Regions from separate parts of the Priestia sp. D3YE.R1 genome, predicted to be linked through region 1. Evidence: predicted binding sites of a transcription regulator. Region 1 holds the regulator's gene; the other holds the start of a gene.
The links. The regulator Rex, encoded in region 1, represses fermentation and respiration genes when NADH is low (regulators of the CRP and FNR family bind a similar motif). The targets are predictions, from matches to a motif close to TTGTGAAATATTTCACAA.
Positions count from the first base shown of each region.

Region 2: a site for Rex is predicted at 4,340-4,357, ahead of ACOZIR_RS26015 (anion permease). Genes of this name have one in related genera too.

Region 1 is NZ_JBLTHW010000017.1:1,556-9,249, forward strand. Features, by position in the region: gene tsaB (tRNA (adenosine(37)-N6)-threonylcarbamoyltransferase complex dimerization subunit type 1 TsaB) at 1-309, shown strand, start outside; gene rimI (ribosomal protein S18-alanine N-acetyltransferase) at 323-772, shown strand; gene tsaD (tRNA (adenosine(37)-N6)-threonylcarbamoyltransferase complex transferase subunit TsaD) at 769-1,785, shown strand; gene ACOZIR_RS28055 (ABC-F family ATP-binding cassette domain-containing protein) at 2,040-3,974, opposite strand; gene ACOZIR_RS28060 (redox-sensing transcriptional repressor Rex) at 4,433-5,071, shown strand; gene tatA (twin-arginine translocase TatA/TatE family subunit) at 5,125-5,310, shown strand; gene tatC (twin-arginine translocase subunit TatC) at 5,326-6,081, shown strand; gene ACOZIR_RS28075 (YdiK family protein) at 6,108-6,335, opposite strand; gene ACOZIR_RS28080 (CPBP family intramembrane glutamic endopeptidase) at 6,332-7,060, opposite strand; gene groES (co-chaperone GroES) at 7,360-7,644, shown strand.
Region 2 is NZ_JBLTHW010000008.1:44,870-52,563, forward strand. Features, by position in the region: gene ACOZIR_RS25995 (HAMP domain-containing sensor histidine kinase) at 1-868, opposite strand, end outside; gene ACOZIR_RS26000 (response regulator transcription factor) at 865-1,548, opposite strand; gene ACOZIR_RS26005 (PepSY domain-containing protein) at 1,782-2,819, shown strand; gene ACOZIR_RS26010 (class I SAM-dependent rRNA methyltransferase) at 3,006-4,205, shown strand; gene ACOZIR_RS26015 (anion permease) at 4,483-5,916, shown strand; gene ACOZIR_RS26020 (alpha-amylase) at 5,944-7,395, opposite strand; partial or broken gene ACOZIR_RS26025 (ATP-binding protein) at 7,634-7,694, shown strand, end outside.

The sequences.
Region 1 (7,694 bases):
GAACGAGGTCTTCTAGAAGTTGAAAGTGATCGACTTGTTATTAATAAGGAGTGGGCAGAACATTTAAAGTCATACAACAAGCCTATTTTATTCATAGGCAATGATCTTCCTATGCATGAAGAGGCGTTAAAAGAAGTGTTGGGTGAACAAGCTGTATTTGCTCATGTTCAGCAGTTTAATCCAAGACCAAGTGAATTGGCTTTTTTAGGAATGAAGAAAGAGCCGCAGTCTGTGCATACTTTTGTTCCGAACTACATTCGTTTAGCTGAAGCCGAAGCCAATTGGCTTGCTTCACAGCAAAAAGGATAAAAGAAGGTATAACATGAAACTAACAATTAAGTTTCGTTTAATGGAAGTTAAAGATATTGACCAAGTAGTGAAAATCGAAGAGAAGTCTTTTACGACACCTTGGAGTTCAGAAGCGTTTCAAAATGAATTAACCAATAATCAATTTTCAACTTACATTGTGATGGAAGAAGGAGAAAATATTATTGGGTATTGCGGAACGTGGATTGTTATTGACGAAGCACATGTAACCAACATTGCGCTATTGCCAGACTACCGAGGCAAGGGACTCGGTGAATTGCTGTTGAGAAATGTGATGGACGTTCTTCGAAAACTAGGTGCTACGTCAATGACATTAGAAGTTAGGGTATCTAATCATATTGCACAATCATTGTATCAAAAGCTAGGTTTTAAACCTGGAGGTATTCGTAAGAATTATTATTCCGATAACAATGAGGATGCATTAGTTATGTGGGTGAATTTATGAATGAAAATCAATTAATTTTAGCATTAGAAACAAGCTGTGATGAGACAGCCGCAGCCGTTATTCGAAACGGTCATGAAATTGTAGCCAATGTGGTGGCCTCTCAAATAGAAAGCCATAAACGATTTGGCGGTGTCGTACCGGAGATTGCATCTCGTCATCATGTGGAACAAATTACGGTAGTAGTTGAAGAAACTTTAAATCAAGCGAACCTGACGTTTGCAGATATTGATGCAATAGCTGTAACGGAAGGACCAGGGCTTGTGGGAGCACTTCTTATTGGCGTAAATGCAGCCAAAGCGCTAGCATTTGCATATCAAAAGCCATTAATTGGTGTTCATCATATTGCAGGACATATTTATGCGAATCAGCTAATTAAAAAATTAGAATTCCCGCTTTTATCGCTAGTTGTATCTGGAGGGCATACGGAGCTTGTATACATGGAAAGTCACGGTCAGTTTAAAGTGATTGGCGAAACAAGAGATGATGCAGCAGGAGAAGCCTACGATAAAGTGGCCCGCACGTTAAACCTTCCATATCCAGGCGGACCTCATATTGACCGTCTTGCACATGAAGGAGAGCCGTTAATTGATTTGCCGCGTGCTTGGCTAGAAGAAGGATCCTATGATTTTAGTTTCAGTGGGTTAAAATCAGCAGTTATTAACACTGTCCACAACGCGAAGCAAAAAGGTGAAGAGATTCTTCCACAAACACTTGCTGCTAGCTTTCAAGCGAGTGTCATTGATGTGTTAGTAACTAAAACAGTTAAAGCTGCGAAGGAATATAACGTTAAGCAAGTTTTATTGGCAGGAGGAGTTGCTGCTAATAAAGGGCTTAGAGCAGCGCTAGAAGAGGCATTTGAATCCATGTCAAATATTGAGCTTATTATCCCGCCGCTATCTCTATGTACGGATAATGCCGCAATGATTGGAGCAGCAGCAAGCGTAAGATTTGCTCAAGGAAAACGTTCAGACATGTCATTAAATGCAAACCCCGGTTTGGACTTGGAAGAGTAAAAGGCGGATGAGATTTATTTCTCATTCGTTTTTTTTGTGGATAAAAATGATTTATCAACAATATTCAATAAATTTAGAATTGACTGTGGATAATTATGTGGAAAAGTCCGTGCACTTAGTACACGGACCTGTTATTAACAAGTTTTAATTATGAAAATCAGACAGATATCCACTATTTATTCACAGAGTGGATAAAGCTTGCTCTTAAGCGTATGAACAGGTGAATAGTACGAAGAGATACGAAAAAATATAGGCTATTCTTCTAGAAGCAGCTGTAATTCTTCCCACTCTTCCATTAATGTGGATAACTGAGAAGAAATTTTTTCATTTTCACCGTTTAATCTTGATACTTCTTCGTGATTTTGATAAATTTCAGGGTCACAAAGAAGTTCTTCATTCTCCGCTTGTGCGGCTTCTAATTTGTTTATTTCAATTTCAATTTCTTCAATGCGGCGCGTTCGCTGCCTCATCAATTTCTTTTGTTCTTTATCTTGTTTATAGGACTGTTTATCTACTTTTACCGTACGTTCTTCGTTTGCTTTTATATTTTCTAATTCTTTGATTTCCTCTATTTCTGCTTTCTTTTCTACATAATAGTCATAATCTCCAAGAAATTCTTCTACCCCTTCAGGAGATAGCTCTGCTATTTTGTTGGCAATACGATTAATAAAATAACGGTCATGTGAAACAAATAATAGAGTCCCCGGGTAATCAATTAACGCATTCTCTAGTACTTGTTTGCTATCTAAATCAAGGTGGTTAGTAGGTTCATCCAAAATTAAGAAGTTAGCTTTTTGAAGCATAAGTTTCGCAAGAGCCAAACGTGCTTTTTCACCACCGCTAAGCGTCGAAACGATTTTCAGTACATCATCACCTGAAAACAGAAAGTTTCCAAGCGCTGTACGGATTTCTTTTTCAGGTTTGGATGGGTAGTCATCCCAAAGCTCATTTAAAACGGTTTTATTAGACGTTAAATTGGCTTGCTCTTGGTCGTAATAACCAACCATTACATTTGAGCCAAAAGAAATAGTTCCAGTCTTGAAGCTGAGTTTATCCACAATACCTTTTAATAAAGTTGATTTCCCAACGCCATTAGGGCCAACCAACGCGAGGCTTTCACCTTTTTTAATGCGAAGGTTTGCCTGCTGGACGACATAGTTGTTTTCATCATATCCAATAGACACATCTTCGAGATTTAAGACTTCATTTCCGCTTTGACGCTCAATTTCAAAAGAAAAACTAGCTGATTTTTCACCTTCGTTAGGTCGATTTATTAACTCCATTCGATCGAGCTGTTTACGTCTGCTTTGCGCACGTTTTGTAGTCGATGCGCGGGCGATGTTTCGCTGAATAAAGTCATTCAATTTTGCGACTTCATCCTGCTGTTTTTCGTACTGACGCATTTCTTTTTCATATCGCTCTGCTTTTTGTACAAGGTATTTAGAGTAGTTGCCCGTGTACTTCACCGTTGTTTTTTGTGTGACTTCATACACTTGGTTTACGACTTTATCAAGGAAGTAACGATCATGTGAAACGATTAAAATAGCTCCTTCATACCCTTGCAGAAACTGTTCCAGCCATGCTAAAGTTTCAATATCTAAGTGGTTGGTAGGCTCATCCAGAATAAGCAAATCAGGCTTTGTTAAAAGCAGTTTTGCAAGAGCCAGGCGCGTTTTTTGTCCACCGCTCAAGGAGGAAATAGGGGTGCTGTAGTCAAAGTTTGAAAAACGGAAACCGTGAAGAATAGATCGTGTATCCGCTTCATATTGATAGCCGCCTAAATCTTTAAACGTTACTTGAAGCTGATCGTACTCTTTGGTTAGTTTTTCGTATTGAACTGAATCATTAAAAATGTCTGGATCACCCATCTTCGTTTCAAGCGTACGTAATTCTTTTTCCATCTTCTTTAATGGAGCAAAGACAGTCATCATTTCTTCCCATATGGAGAGTGTTGACTCAAGAACTGTATCTTGTCCCATATAATCAATGGAAACACCCTTAGGTTTAATAATTTCTCCGCTGTCATAGGAAAGCTGCTCAGCAATAATTTTTAATAAAGTTGATTTACCAGCACCGTTTCGTCCCACTAAGGCAATGCGGTCTTTTGATTGTACTTCTAACTTTATATTCGATAAAATGGGTTCTGCCCCATAGTATTTTGTAATACCGTTCAATTGTAGAATAATCATTTTTTCACCTCTAGTAGTATATCCATAGTGTATTTTAACACATTTTTAACTACAAGTTCTTCCTACAAGCGTTTGTAATTTGTAGAGGGACAAGGACAAATGATGAAGCGAATGTTTTGATTCATGAAATAAAATGATTTTACCTGCACATTTTATACAGGATACTATGTTAAAATAAGAGATAAGTGCATCTCTGAACTTATATATGATGGATGTAAAAAACCCGTCATGACTACCAAACCGATCCTTTGAAGGGCTAATTGCTTCGTTCTAGCTATCGACTTTAAGTAGTGCTGGATAGACAAAAGCCGTCGAGGTTTGAAGCGGAGTATATATAAAACAAGAGAAAAGAGAGAGAATTGGAAGCGCTACCTCAAAGCGGTTGATGCTTTGTGAAAGGTAATGCAATATGACTTGAAAATGTTAGTAATGACATACATGAACTGAGGGGGTACAACGTGAACACTGAACAATTAAAAATACCACAAGCAACGGCTAAACGATTGCCGCTTTATTATCGTTTTTTGAAAAATTTGCATGCTTCTGGTAAACAGCGTGTGTCGTCAGCAGAGTTAAGTGAGGCAGTGAAAGTGGATTCTGCTACTATTCGTCGGGACTTTTCTTACTTTGGTGCATTAGGAAAAAAGGGATACGGCTACAATGTGAATTATTTACTTACATTTTTCCGTAAAACGTTAGACCAAGATGAAGTAACGAAAGTAGCACTGATTGGCGTAGGGAATCTAGGAACGGCCTTTTTAAATTATAATTTTATTAAAAATAATAACACTAAAATTGAGTGCGCTTTTGATGTGATAGAAGATAAAGTCGGTACGAAAGTAGGCGACGTGCCAGTCTATCACCTTGACCAATTGGAAGATTATATGAGTGATGACATCTCAGTAGCGATTTTAACCGTTCCAGCCACTGTTGCTCAGCAAATTACCGATCGTTTAGTGAGTTGCGGAATTAAAGGGATTTTAAACTTTACTCCTGCACGCTTAAACGTACCGGATGAGATTCGACTCCATCATATTGATCTTGCTGTAGAATTACAGTCGCTTGTCTACTTTTTGAAAAATTATCCTGTTGAATAAGGCGGACTGTGTTACGATTTCCTTAAGTCTAAATTAATAAGGAGAGTGGGAATATGGGGATTGGAGCAGGCAGTTGGATTATTATTGCGATTGTAGCACTGCTTATTTTTGGACCGAAACGGTTACCGGAGCTAGGAAGATCAGTGGGCCAAACGCTTAGAGAGTTTAAGCATGCCGCTAGCGGTGCATCAGAAGATCGTGAAAAAGATAAACAGCGTCAAGTAGATGACAAAGAGTAAAAGGGTGATCATAGTATGACCGAACAAGAAATGTCAATATATGATCATATAGGAGAGCTGCGAAAACGCATTTTAATTGTTTTATTTTTCTTTGTGATTGCCACAATTGGCGGCTTTTTTATAGCGGATAAGGTTATTGTCTATTTACAGCATGCTGATGAGGCAAAGAATTTAACGATGAATGCATTTCGGTTAACAGATCCAGTTAAGATTTATATGCAATTTGCTGTTATTATCGGCTGCGTACTTGCAGCTCCTGTTGCACTGTATCAACTCTGGGCATTTATTAGTCCTGGTTTATATGAAAAAGAGCGTAAGGTAACGCTTGGATATATTCCTGTTTCCATTTTTCTCTTTATCGGCGGTGTCTCTTTTTCTTATTTTGTGTTGTTTCCATTTGTCGTTGATTTTATGACGCGCGTTTCGGATGAGCTGAATGTAAACCAAGTGATTGGCATTAATGAATACTTTTCTTTTTTAATGCAGCTCACACTGCCTTTTGGCTTGTTGTTTCAGCTTCCTGTCGTCGTTATGTTTTTGACGCGTTTAGGAATTATAACGCCTATGTTTTTATCTCAAATTCGAAAATATGCCTATTTCGTACTGCTAGTTATTGCCGCACTTATTACACCACCGGAATTGCTCTCGCACATGATGGTGACAGTGCCGCTTTTAATTTTGTATGAAATCAGCATCATTATTTCCCGCATTTCGTATCGCAAAGTGTTAAAGGCAAGGGCAGAGCAAGAAAGAGAAGATGTTAGTATGTAAAAAAAACCACTGAAACAGTGGTTTTTTTATTTGGATGAATCATCTTGATTTTTATATTGCTGCTGCAATTTTTTAATTTTGTAGTGCAAGATAAAGATGCGAACCGCAAACCTGAAATCGAATGCGGCTACGAGTGCAAATAAGATTGTGGGGAAATTCCAGACGGTTTCCTGGGCATTTTGAATTGCCAAGTAGGTGAATAAAATCCCCATAATAATATAAATAAACCCTCGTGTTAAAGGGATATTCTTCATAAAAACATGCCTCCAAAAATGAACTGCATTTGTTCTGCTTGTTTTTGCATTTCTATAATTTTATCTGCAAAAATAGTTTGAGATAAAATAACGATTGTATTCATCAAAACATGAGCAATAATAGGTACAACAATTAGTCTCGTCCTTGCATAAAGGAATGCAAATACAAATCCCATGGCTGTATACACAAGTAAATGTTTAAAATCCCAGTGTACCGCAGCGAAAATAAGGGAACTAATAAATGCAGAGATAAAGAAATTGTATCGTTTGTGAAGAGAACCAAAAATAATCTTTCGGAAAATAATCTCTTCTAGTATTGGTCCAATAACAGACGTAACGACAATAAGGAACGGCGTTGCTTTAACAAGATTAACAATATTTTGTGTGTTTTCAGATACTTGGGTAATGCCAAGAGCGTGCTCAATCATACCTGCTACAGCTTGACCAGCCATAGCGAGAAACACCCCAAGGACTGACCAGACAACAGCAATCGTTTTTCCAGCATGTTCTATACGCATGGACATGTCACGGCGCAGCAGCAGTAAGACAATAAGTAAACCAAGGATAAAGCTAATGATAGTCCAATAAGTCAAAAGCATGACATTCGCTGTTCGAACTGGATAGTCATCAAACATTCCTGTTAATTTTAACAGCGGTATACCAACAACTCCTGAAAACTGCATAAGGATGTAGGTGAGGATAACATACCAATAACGTTTTTCCAATCTTCTATACTCCTTTAAAAGGTTTTTATGTATATATGTCGAAGAAGTACTGTAAAGTTAGTAATTTCTTCTTGCTCGTATTGTAACATACATATTATTGAACAGAGAAAAGAATGCTTTATTTCTCAAAATCGTCGAAATCTAAGACTATTATATGTAGTTGTCGTAAATTTTAAATTTTTTTTGTTTAATACTTGCAAAAAAAACCCACTTTGTTTTAATATAATAATTGTGTTAGCACTCGTTGAGGTTGAGTGCTAATAAAAATGCAAACATATTATTTGAGGAGGTTGTTTCACTTGTTAAAGCCATTAGGTGATCGCGTAGTGATTGAACTTGTAAAATCTGAGGAAAAAACAGCAAGCGGTATCGTGTTACCGGACAGTGCAAAAGAAAAACCACAAGAGGGTAAAATTGTTGCTGTTGGTACAGGCCGAGTATTAGAAAGCGGTGAGCGTGTAGCTTTAGAAGTAGCTGCGGGCGATCGTATCATCTTCTCAAAATATGCGGGTACTGAAGTGAAATACGAAGGTACTGAATACTTAATTTTACGCGAAAGCGATATTTTAGCTGTAATCGGCTAATTTTAACCACAGACTTATCATACGTAAAAAATAGATTATTAAGAACATCT
Region 2 (7,694 bases), on a different contig from region 1:
CCCCTCTTAGTAAAACTTCTAAAAAGCCATGAATGGATGTAAGCGGCGTTCGCAGTTCATGAGAAGCGTCCGCAACAAAACGTCGCATTTGTTCTTTGGCCTCTGTTTCAGCTTTAAATGCTTTTTCAAGACGCTCAAGCATTTCGTTAATAGAAAGAGAAAGACGGTCCATTTCAATTTGCCCTTGATTAACGGGTAAGCGGTCATGTAAGCTTCCGGCATTTATATGCTCCACTTTTTTAGTAGTAGTAAATAAAGGGATTAACGTCCGTTTTAAAACAGAAGAAAAAACAAAAAAAGCAATGGTCATTGCAGTAAGTGAAAGCATTAAAAAGATCATCATTTGTCTGATTAACAAATCTCTCAGTGATTCTGTTGGAGTATTGATTTGGATAACGCCCTGTATTTCCCCATCAAAGACAATAGGTTTTAAAACAATAACTTGCTCTTGATGACCATCGATTTTTTTGACGATGCTCATCGTGTTTTCCGGCTGGTTGATGTTTTTCATTACTTGTTTGTATGTAGATGCGGAAAGCCTAGGAAAGTATGAGTGATGTGGATCCTTAGCCAACCTTAGAAAGGTAATCTTTTGATTAATAAAGGTAATATTAACACCCGGGAAATAAACCATTGGTCTTGATTTTTTTACATTCTGGCTTGTTTCAATATCATGCTTCCAGACATCATCAGGAATCAAGTGAATTTGATCCTCGATGCTTCTAATTTTGTTTGTGTAGATAAATTGCTTCATGAACACGTATTGAAACAAGCCTATCAGTATCAGTAAACTCAAAATAACAAGCAAACTTCTGAATAAGAGCTGAAGGCGAAGAGAGTTCAGTGGAAAGAACCGTTTGTACTTCATGAAATATCAATCCGATACCCTACACCGCGAAGCGTTCGAATAACGGTTCGGCTATGGTCCTGTAATTTTTCTCTCAGTGATCGAATGTATACTTCTACAATGTTTTCTTCTCCTCCAAAATCATACCCCCACACTCGATCTAAAATGGTGGATTTACTTAGTACGAGACCGTGATTAATAACCAAGAATTTTAAGAGTGCATATTCAGTAGGGGATAAATCAAGTATGTGATTAAGGTATTTAATTTCTTTGCGGCGGTCATCAATTTTAAATGGACCGATTGATACTTCGTCTAATAAGTTTGGAAATTGATTGCGGATTCTAGCTTGAATGCGCGCAAGAAGTTCTTCAAAACTGAAAGGTTTAACCATATAATCATCTGCTCCGATGGTCAGCCCCTTTACTCGATCGTCTACTTGATCTTTTGCTGTTAGCATGATGACAGCGATATTCCCCATTTTCTTCAACAAGCGGCATACTTCAAATCCATCCATTCCCGGAAGCATAACATCTACAATAGCGATATGAGGCTTGAATTCTTTGGCTATATTAATTCCTTCAATTCCGTCTTGGGCAGCTTTGATATCAAATCCTTCATTCGTTAAACCTAAAGATAAAAACTGTAAAATAGTTGGTTCGTCATCTATAAGCAAGACTTTAATTCCTTTTAGTTGATCCATCATGGTGAAAACTCCTTTGCTCCTCTACTTTCTATTATGCTTTTTTATCTGAAACAGCACTGAATAATAGCTGAAAGCAAGCTGAAAAATAGTAGCTATTCTTATATCTTCAGCTAACTTTAAGCTTCTATTCGTCTTATTCTCAGAAATCTTTTGCATAATGAACGGCGTACTAGATAAAACACCATAAATTGGACGGAAAGTCTAATGGTGAAAGAGGAGGAAATTTAAAGATGATTAAATGGGCAAAAGTATTGTCTACATCTGCTTTAGGAACTGCAATTGCATTTAGCTCTATTACAACGAGTCACGCTGCAGAAATGAAGACAGCGAAAGCAGAGACAACTGAACATGTGAGTATCTCGCAAGCTCAGGCGAAAGGTATTGCTTTGCAAGATTGCGACGGGACGGTCACATCTACGGAATTTAAGCAGGAATCAAGTGTGTATGTAATTACCATTGTAACGAATAACCTGGAGCAAAGAATCGTAGAAGTAAGTGCGAGCACTGGAAAAGTAGTAAAGAAGCAAGAAGTGAAGCTATGGACACAAAATCAAGTGAAAGAATCTGTTTCTAAGAACTATAAAGGAGCCATTCAATCTATTATATTTAACAAAGAAATGCTTGAATATAATGTTATTGTAGTAGATGGCAAAGTAGAATATACGCTAACCGTGGATGGTCTAACGGGGAAAGTCATTCATGAAAATAAAAAAGAGCTGCAGCTAATGCCAGAGCAAAAAATAAAAGAAGCAGCTGTCAAACAGTATAGTGGTTACGTATATAGTCTAGAGTTTAAAGAAGCCACTAGTCAGTATATCGCAGTGATTCTTAAAGATGGCACTCAATATACCGTAACGTTAGATGCTTTCACTGGAACAGTAGTTAATACTTCTCAGCAAGAAGTAAAGCTATTAACGAGACAAGATGCAAAAGATCTTGCATTGGCTACATATGCAGGTAAGGTGAAAATGGTAGAATATGATCAAAACACAGCAATTTTCACAGTGAAAGTAATCAAAGGCAATACGGAATACACAGTCAGAATCGATGCGGTTTCGGGTAAAATCACATATGTAAAACAAGATAAGCTTCAGCCGTTAACGGAGAACGCTGTAAAAGTTCTTGCTTTAAAACATCAAAAAGGAAAAGTAGAGCATATTGAGCTTACAACGGAAAAGTCAATAACTGTATACGTAGTAAAGATAGTGAGCGGAAGCAAGCAGCAGACGCTTAAGTTCGATGCTTATACGGGACAAGAGTGTTCATAACTTTTTATCTTAAAATATACATTTCATTTTTCATTCATATCAAGCAGAGGATGCTTCAAAGCACCCTCTGCTTTTCTATTTTGTAACTGGAAACATCAACGGTTATCTATGTTAAGATAAATGTAGATTATTCTTATAAAATGGATAAAACTAGAATGAACTAAATTAAATAGATAGGGTGTATACATGAGAAAAGAAGTACAAGTTATAGCCAAAGAAGCTTTTATTAAAAAAGTGAACAAAGGTTATCCACTCATTGAAAAAGATGCGCTTGTTGATGGTCATAAACTGCAAGAAGAAGGCGTTATTATTAACTTAGTCACTCCGAAGAATCAATTTTTAGCCAAAGGCTATTATGGAAAGCAAAACAAAGGCTACGGCTGGATTCTGACGAAGAAGAAAAGTGAACAAATTGACGCGGCGTTTTTTGCACGGAAAATTCAGCAAGCGATTGCCTCTCGTCACGATTTTTATGCGTCTGAAGATACAACTGCTTTTCGTGTATTTAATAGTGAAGGCGACGGAATTGGCGGCTTAATCATTGATTATTATGACGGATATTACGTCACGAGTTGGTATAGTGAAGGAATTTATCAATTTAAAGAATCCGTTATTGAAGCTTTAAAGTCTGCGCCTAACTTTAAAGGGCTATACCAGAAAAAACGTTTCAACGTAAAAGGGCAGTATATTGAAGAAGATGATTTTGTCACAGGAAATAAAGGTGAATTCCCTTTAATTGTAAAAGAAAATGGTATTCGTTTTGCCGTTTATTTAAATGACGGAGCGATGGTTGGGGTCTTTTTAGATCAGCGAGACGTCCGTAAAACGATTCGAGATAAATATGCAAAGGGAAAGACCGTCTTAAATATGTTCTCATATACAGGCGCATTTTCAGTGGCGGCCGCTCTTGGAGGAGCTGCGAAAACAACAAGTGTCGACTTAGCCAATCGCAGCTTGGCAAAAACAATTGAGCAATTTAGTGTAAATGGAATTGATCATGAGGCACAGGACATTATTGTAGAAGATGTTTTTAAGTATTTTAAATATGCGGTTAAGAAGAACATGACGTTTGATCTTGTGGTGCTAGATCCGCCGAGCTTTGCTAAATCGAAAAAGCATACGTTTAGTGCGGCAAAAGACTACAAAGATTTATTAAAAGAAGCCATTGCTCTTACAAAGCCAAATGGTGTCATTGTAGCATCTACGAATGCAAGTAATTTTGATATGAAAAAATTTCATTCGTTTATTGAAAAAGCTTTTGATGAAAAAGGGGAACGCTACAAAATGATGGAGCAGTTCTCTCTTCCAGCTGATTTTAAAACAATAAAAGAATTTAAGTCAGGTGATTATCTCAAAGTCGTGTTTATTCAAAAAGTAAATCGCTAAATGCAAGGCTGCATGATGAACTCATGCAGCTTATTTATTGTGATGAAATAACGCTTACAAGCTATTTTGAAGGGAATAAAATGAAGGTGAAAGATAAATATTGTCAATATGTATGATAAAATAATAAAGGAATTATGCTCAACACTTCACAATTTTACAATATCATCCTTAAGAAACGTATTTTTACAATTGTTTTATTTTGAATGGGATAAGATTGGGTACGAAGTGGAAAGAGCATACTACTACTATTATTTAAAAACATGAAAGGAGAAAGATTATGGCTGAAATAACAAAAAAGCCTGCCGGCGAAGTGAAATTTATTCCTTTATTAATTTGTCTGGCAATCGGACTTATTTTATGGTTTATTACACCTCCGTCCGGACTTGATGTAAAGGCTTGGCACTTATTCGCTATTTTTGTGGCTACTATCGTAGGGCTTATCATTAAACCATTGCCATTAGGCAGTGTAGCTATTTTATCTTTAACCATTATTGTATTAACTAATACATTAACACTTGAACAATCGCTCAGCGGTTTTCAAAATACGACGATTTGGTTAATTGTTATTGCATTCTTTATTTCTAGAGGCTTTATTAAGACTGGTCTAGGAACAAGGGTTGCCTATATCTTTGTTCGTTTGTTCGGTAAAAAGACGTTGGGACTATCGTATTCTCTTATCGTAAGTGATTTACTTTTATCACCTGCAATGCCGTCTAATACAGCACGAGCTGGAGGAATTATTCTTCCAATCATTCGTTCTTTATCTGAAACATACGGATCGAGAACTGGAGACGGTACGGAGCGCAGAGTCGGTGCTTTCTTAACAAAAGTATCGTTTCAAGGAGATATGATTACATCCGCTATGTTCGTAACCGCAATGGCGGCCAATCCTCTTGCTGTTAAAATGACGGAACAAATTACAGGCAAGACTATTTCATGGGTTGGCTGGGCAGCGGCTGCAATTGTACCTGGAATTATTAGTTTAATTGTGATTCCGCTTGTTATTTATAAGCTGTATCCCCCAGAATTAAAAGAAACACCGGAAGCATCTGAAATTGCAGTGAAAAAATTAAATGAAATGGGGCCACTAAAGAAGGAAGAATGGTACATGATTGGCGTATTTTTACTTCTTCTTGTGCTTTGGATTTTTGGAGCTAATTTAAATATTAATGCAACAACAACTGCTTTTATTGGTCTATGTACGCTGCTTTTAACACAAGTATTAAGCTGGTCGGACATCAAAAAAGAACAGGGAGCATGGGATACATTAGTCTGGTTTGCTGTTTTGGTTATGATGGCAACTTTCTTAAATGATCTAGGCATGATTCCTTGGTTCAGTGATCTGATGAAAGGCACTGTTAGTCATATGTCTTGGATGACGGCGTTAATTGTACTAGCTATTGCGTATTTTTATTCTCACTACTTTTTTGCCAGTAATACGGCTCACGTCAGCGCTATGTACGCAGCATTTTTATCTGTCATCGTGGCCGCTGGTGCGCCTCCGTTACTGTCAGCATTAATTTTAGCGTTCTTTAGCAATTTATTTGGCTGTTTAACTCACTACGGCAGTGGACCGGCACCGGTGTTCTTCGGTAGTGGATATGTAACGCAGCAAAAATGGTGGTCGCTCGGCTTTTTAATTTCAATTATTCATATTATCATTTGGATTGGAATTGGCGGCTTGTGGTGGAAACTGATAGGTCTATGGTAAAAAACAGTGGCGCAGGCCACTGTTTTTTTATGCTTCAGCCCAAACGGATACAGAGCCGCCATTTACAGGAAAGTGTCCGTAGCCGTCTTCTTCAATCACAACTTGGTCTTCTCGGTTATTTGTGAAGTCGATCCACGTTTGTCCACTTCGGTGTTCGCCGACGAACATTCTCTTTTCGCCATCTTCGCCGTTTGACATCACCACAGCGCATCCAGACTTCTCAAATTCCTCTACACCATGCCTTACCCATCCAATGGTATTCGGGTGATCAAAATAATCGTCTTGCTGGCCGTATGCTTTGTCATACCGCACATGCAAGAGAGCGGAAATATCTTTTTCTTTTCCCTCAATTGGGTGCTCTCCGCCTATCCCAAAATAGTCTCCGTAAAACACACAAGGATAGCCGTCTTCACGAAGTAAAATTAGAGCGTAAGCACTTTGTTTGAACCAATCTTCTACCCAAGATTCTAAAGATTCATTTGGCTGAGAGTCATGGTTATCTACAAATGTGACAACATTCAACGGATGAGTCTTAACCAATGTATCATCAAAAATCGTGGTTAAATCAAAATCTCTTCCCTGCTGAGAGGCTTCATGCAGTTTATAGTGCAGCGATACGTCAAACAAATCGATTTGATAATCAATCACGTCTAGGAATTCCTGACAGGCTGTTAACTCTGGATTCCAAAACTCTCCCACAAAATAAAAGGGCTTTTCTTGAGAAGAGGACAATTCGTGGGCAAACTCTTTAATAAAATCGTGGTTAATATGTTTAATGGCGTCTAATCGATAACCGTCGCACTGCAGAGTGTCTGCTAACCATTTTCCCCATTTGATCATTTCTTCTCGAACTTCAGGATGATCGTAATCAATATTCGCAAACATTAAATAATCGTAGTTGCCAAACTCTTGATCCACATTTTCGTTCCAGCTTTTATTTTCTCCGGCAATACGAAAAACGCCTTCTTTTCCATTTTTATCATCGTAATCAGTGCCGTTAAAATGATTAAAGTTCCATTTGAAAGAAGAATATTGATCGCCGCGCCCTTCAAATGTAAACTTTGTCCATCCTTCAATTTCAAAAGGTTCAGAAATTTCTTCTGTTCGGTTCATGGGGTCCACTTCAATGACGTGGAACGTTTCTTTTTCATCTGCTGCGGCTTTATGGTTCATTACAACATCCACATAGACATTAATTCCATGATTATGACAGGCATCAATCGCTTCATGCAGCTCTTGTTTGGTTCCATACTTTGTACGAACGGTTCCTTTTTGATCAAATTCGCCAAGATCGTATAAGTCGTAAACGCCGTAGCCATTATCCTCTGATGAAACACCTTTTGTAACCGGGGGAATCCACACGGAATCAATTCCTTGTTCTTTTAGTTGAGGAGCGAGCTCTTTGAGGCGTTTCCAATGCTCGCCATCAGCTGGCACATGCCATTCGAAAAATTGCATAATTGTATGATTCCGTTCCAAGTTAAATCATCCTCCTTTTAAATAAAAAGATATAATCGCTCACGGATAGTTCTTTAGAATCAAATGAGGAATTGATTATATTTTTTCTTTTAACGTTCCTGTTATCCCTATTCCTTAAACCTTTTTCAATATATGTCGCTTAAGAAAATCTTAAAATTTTCTCTTCTTTTTTCTTAAAAAATGCAGTTTACAATAAAACCCATAGACGAAATGACCCATGACATACTTTTGAAAGGAGACTGAGAAAGCAATGGACGAATATGTGGTTTTAGTTGTAAACAATGAGCTGTTTGAACGAT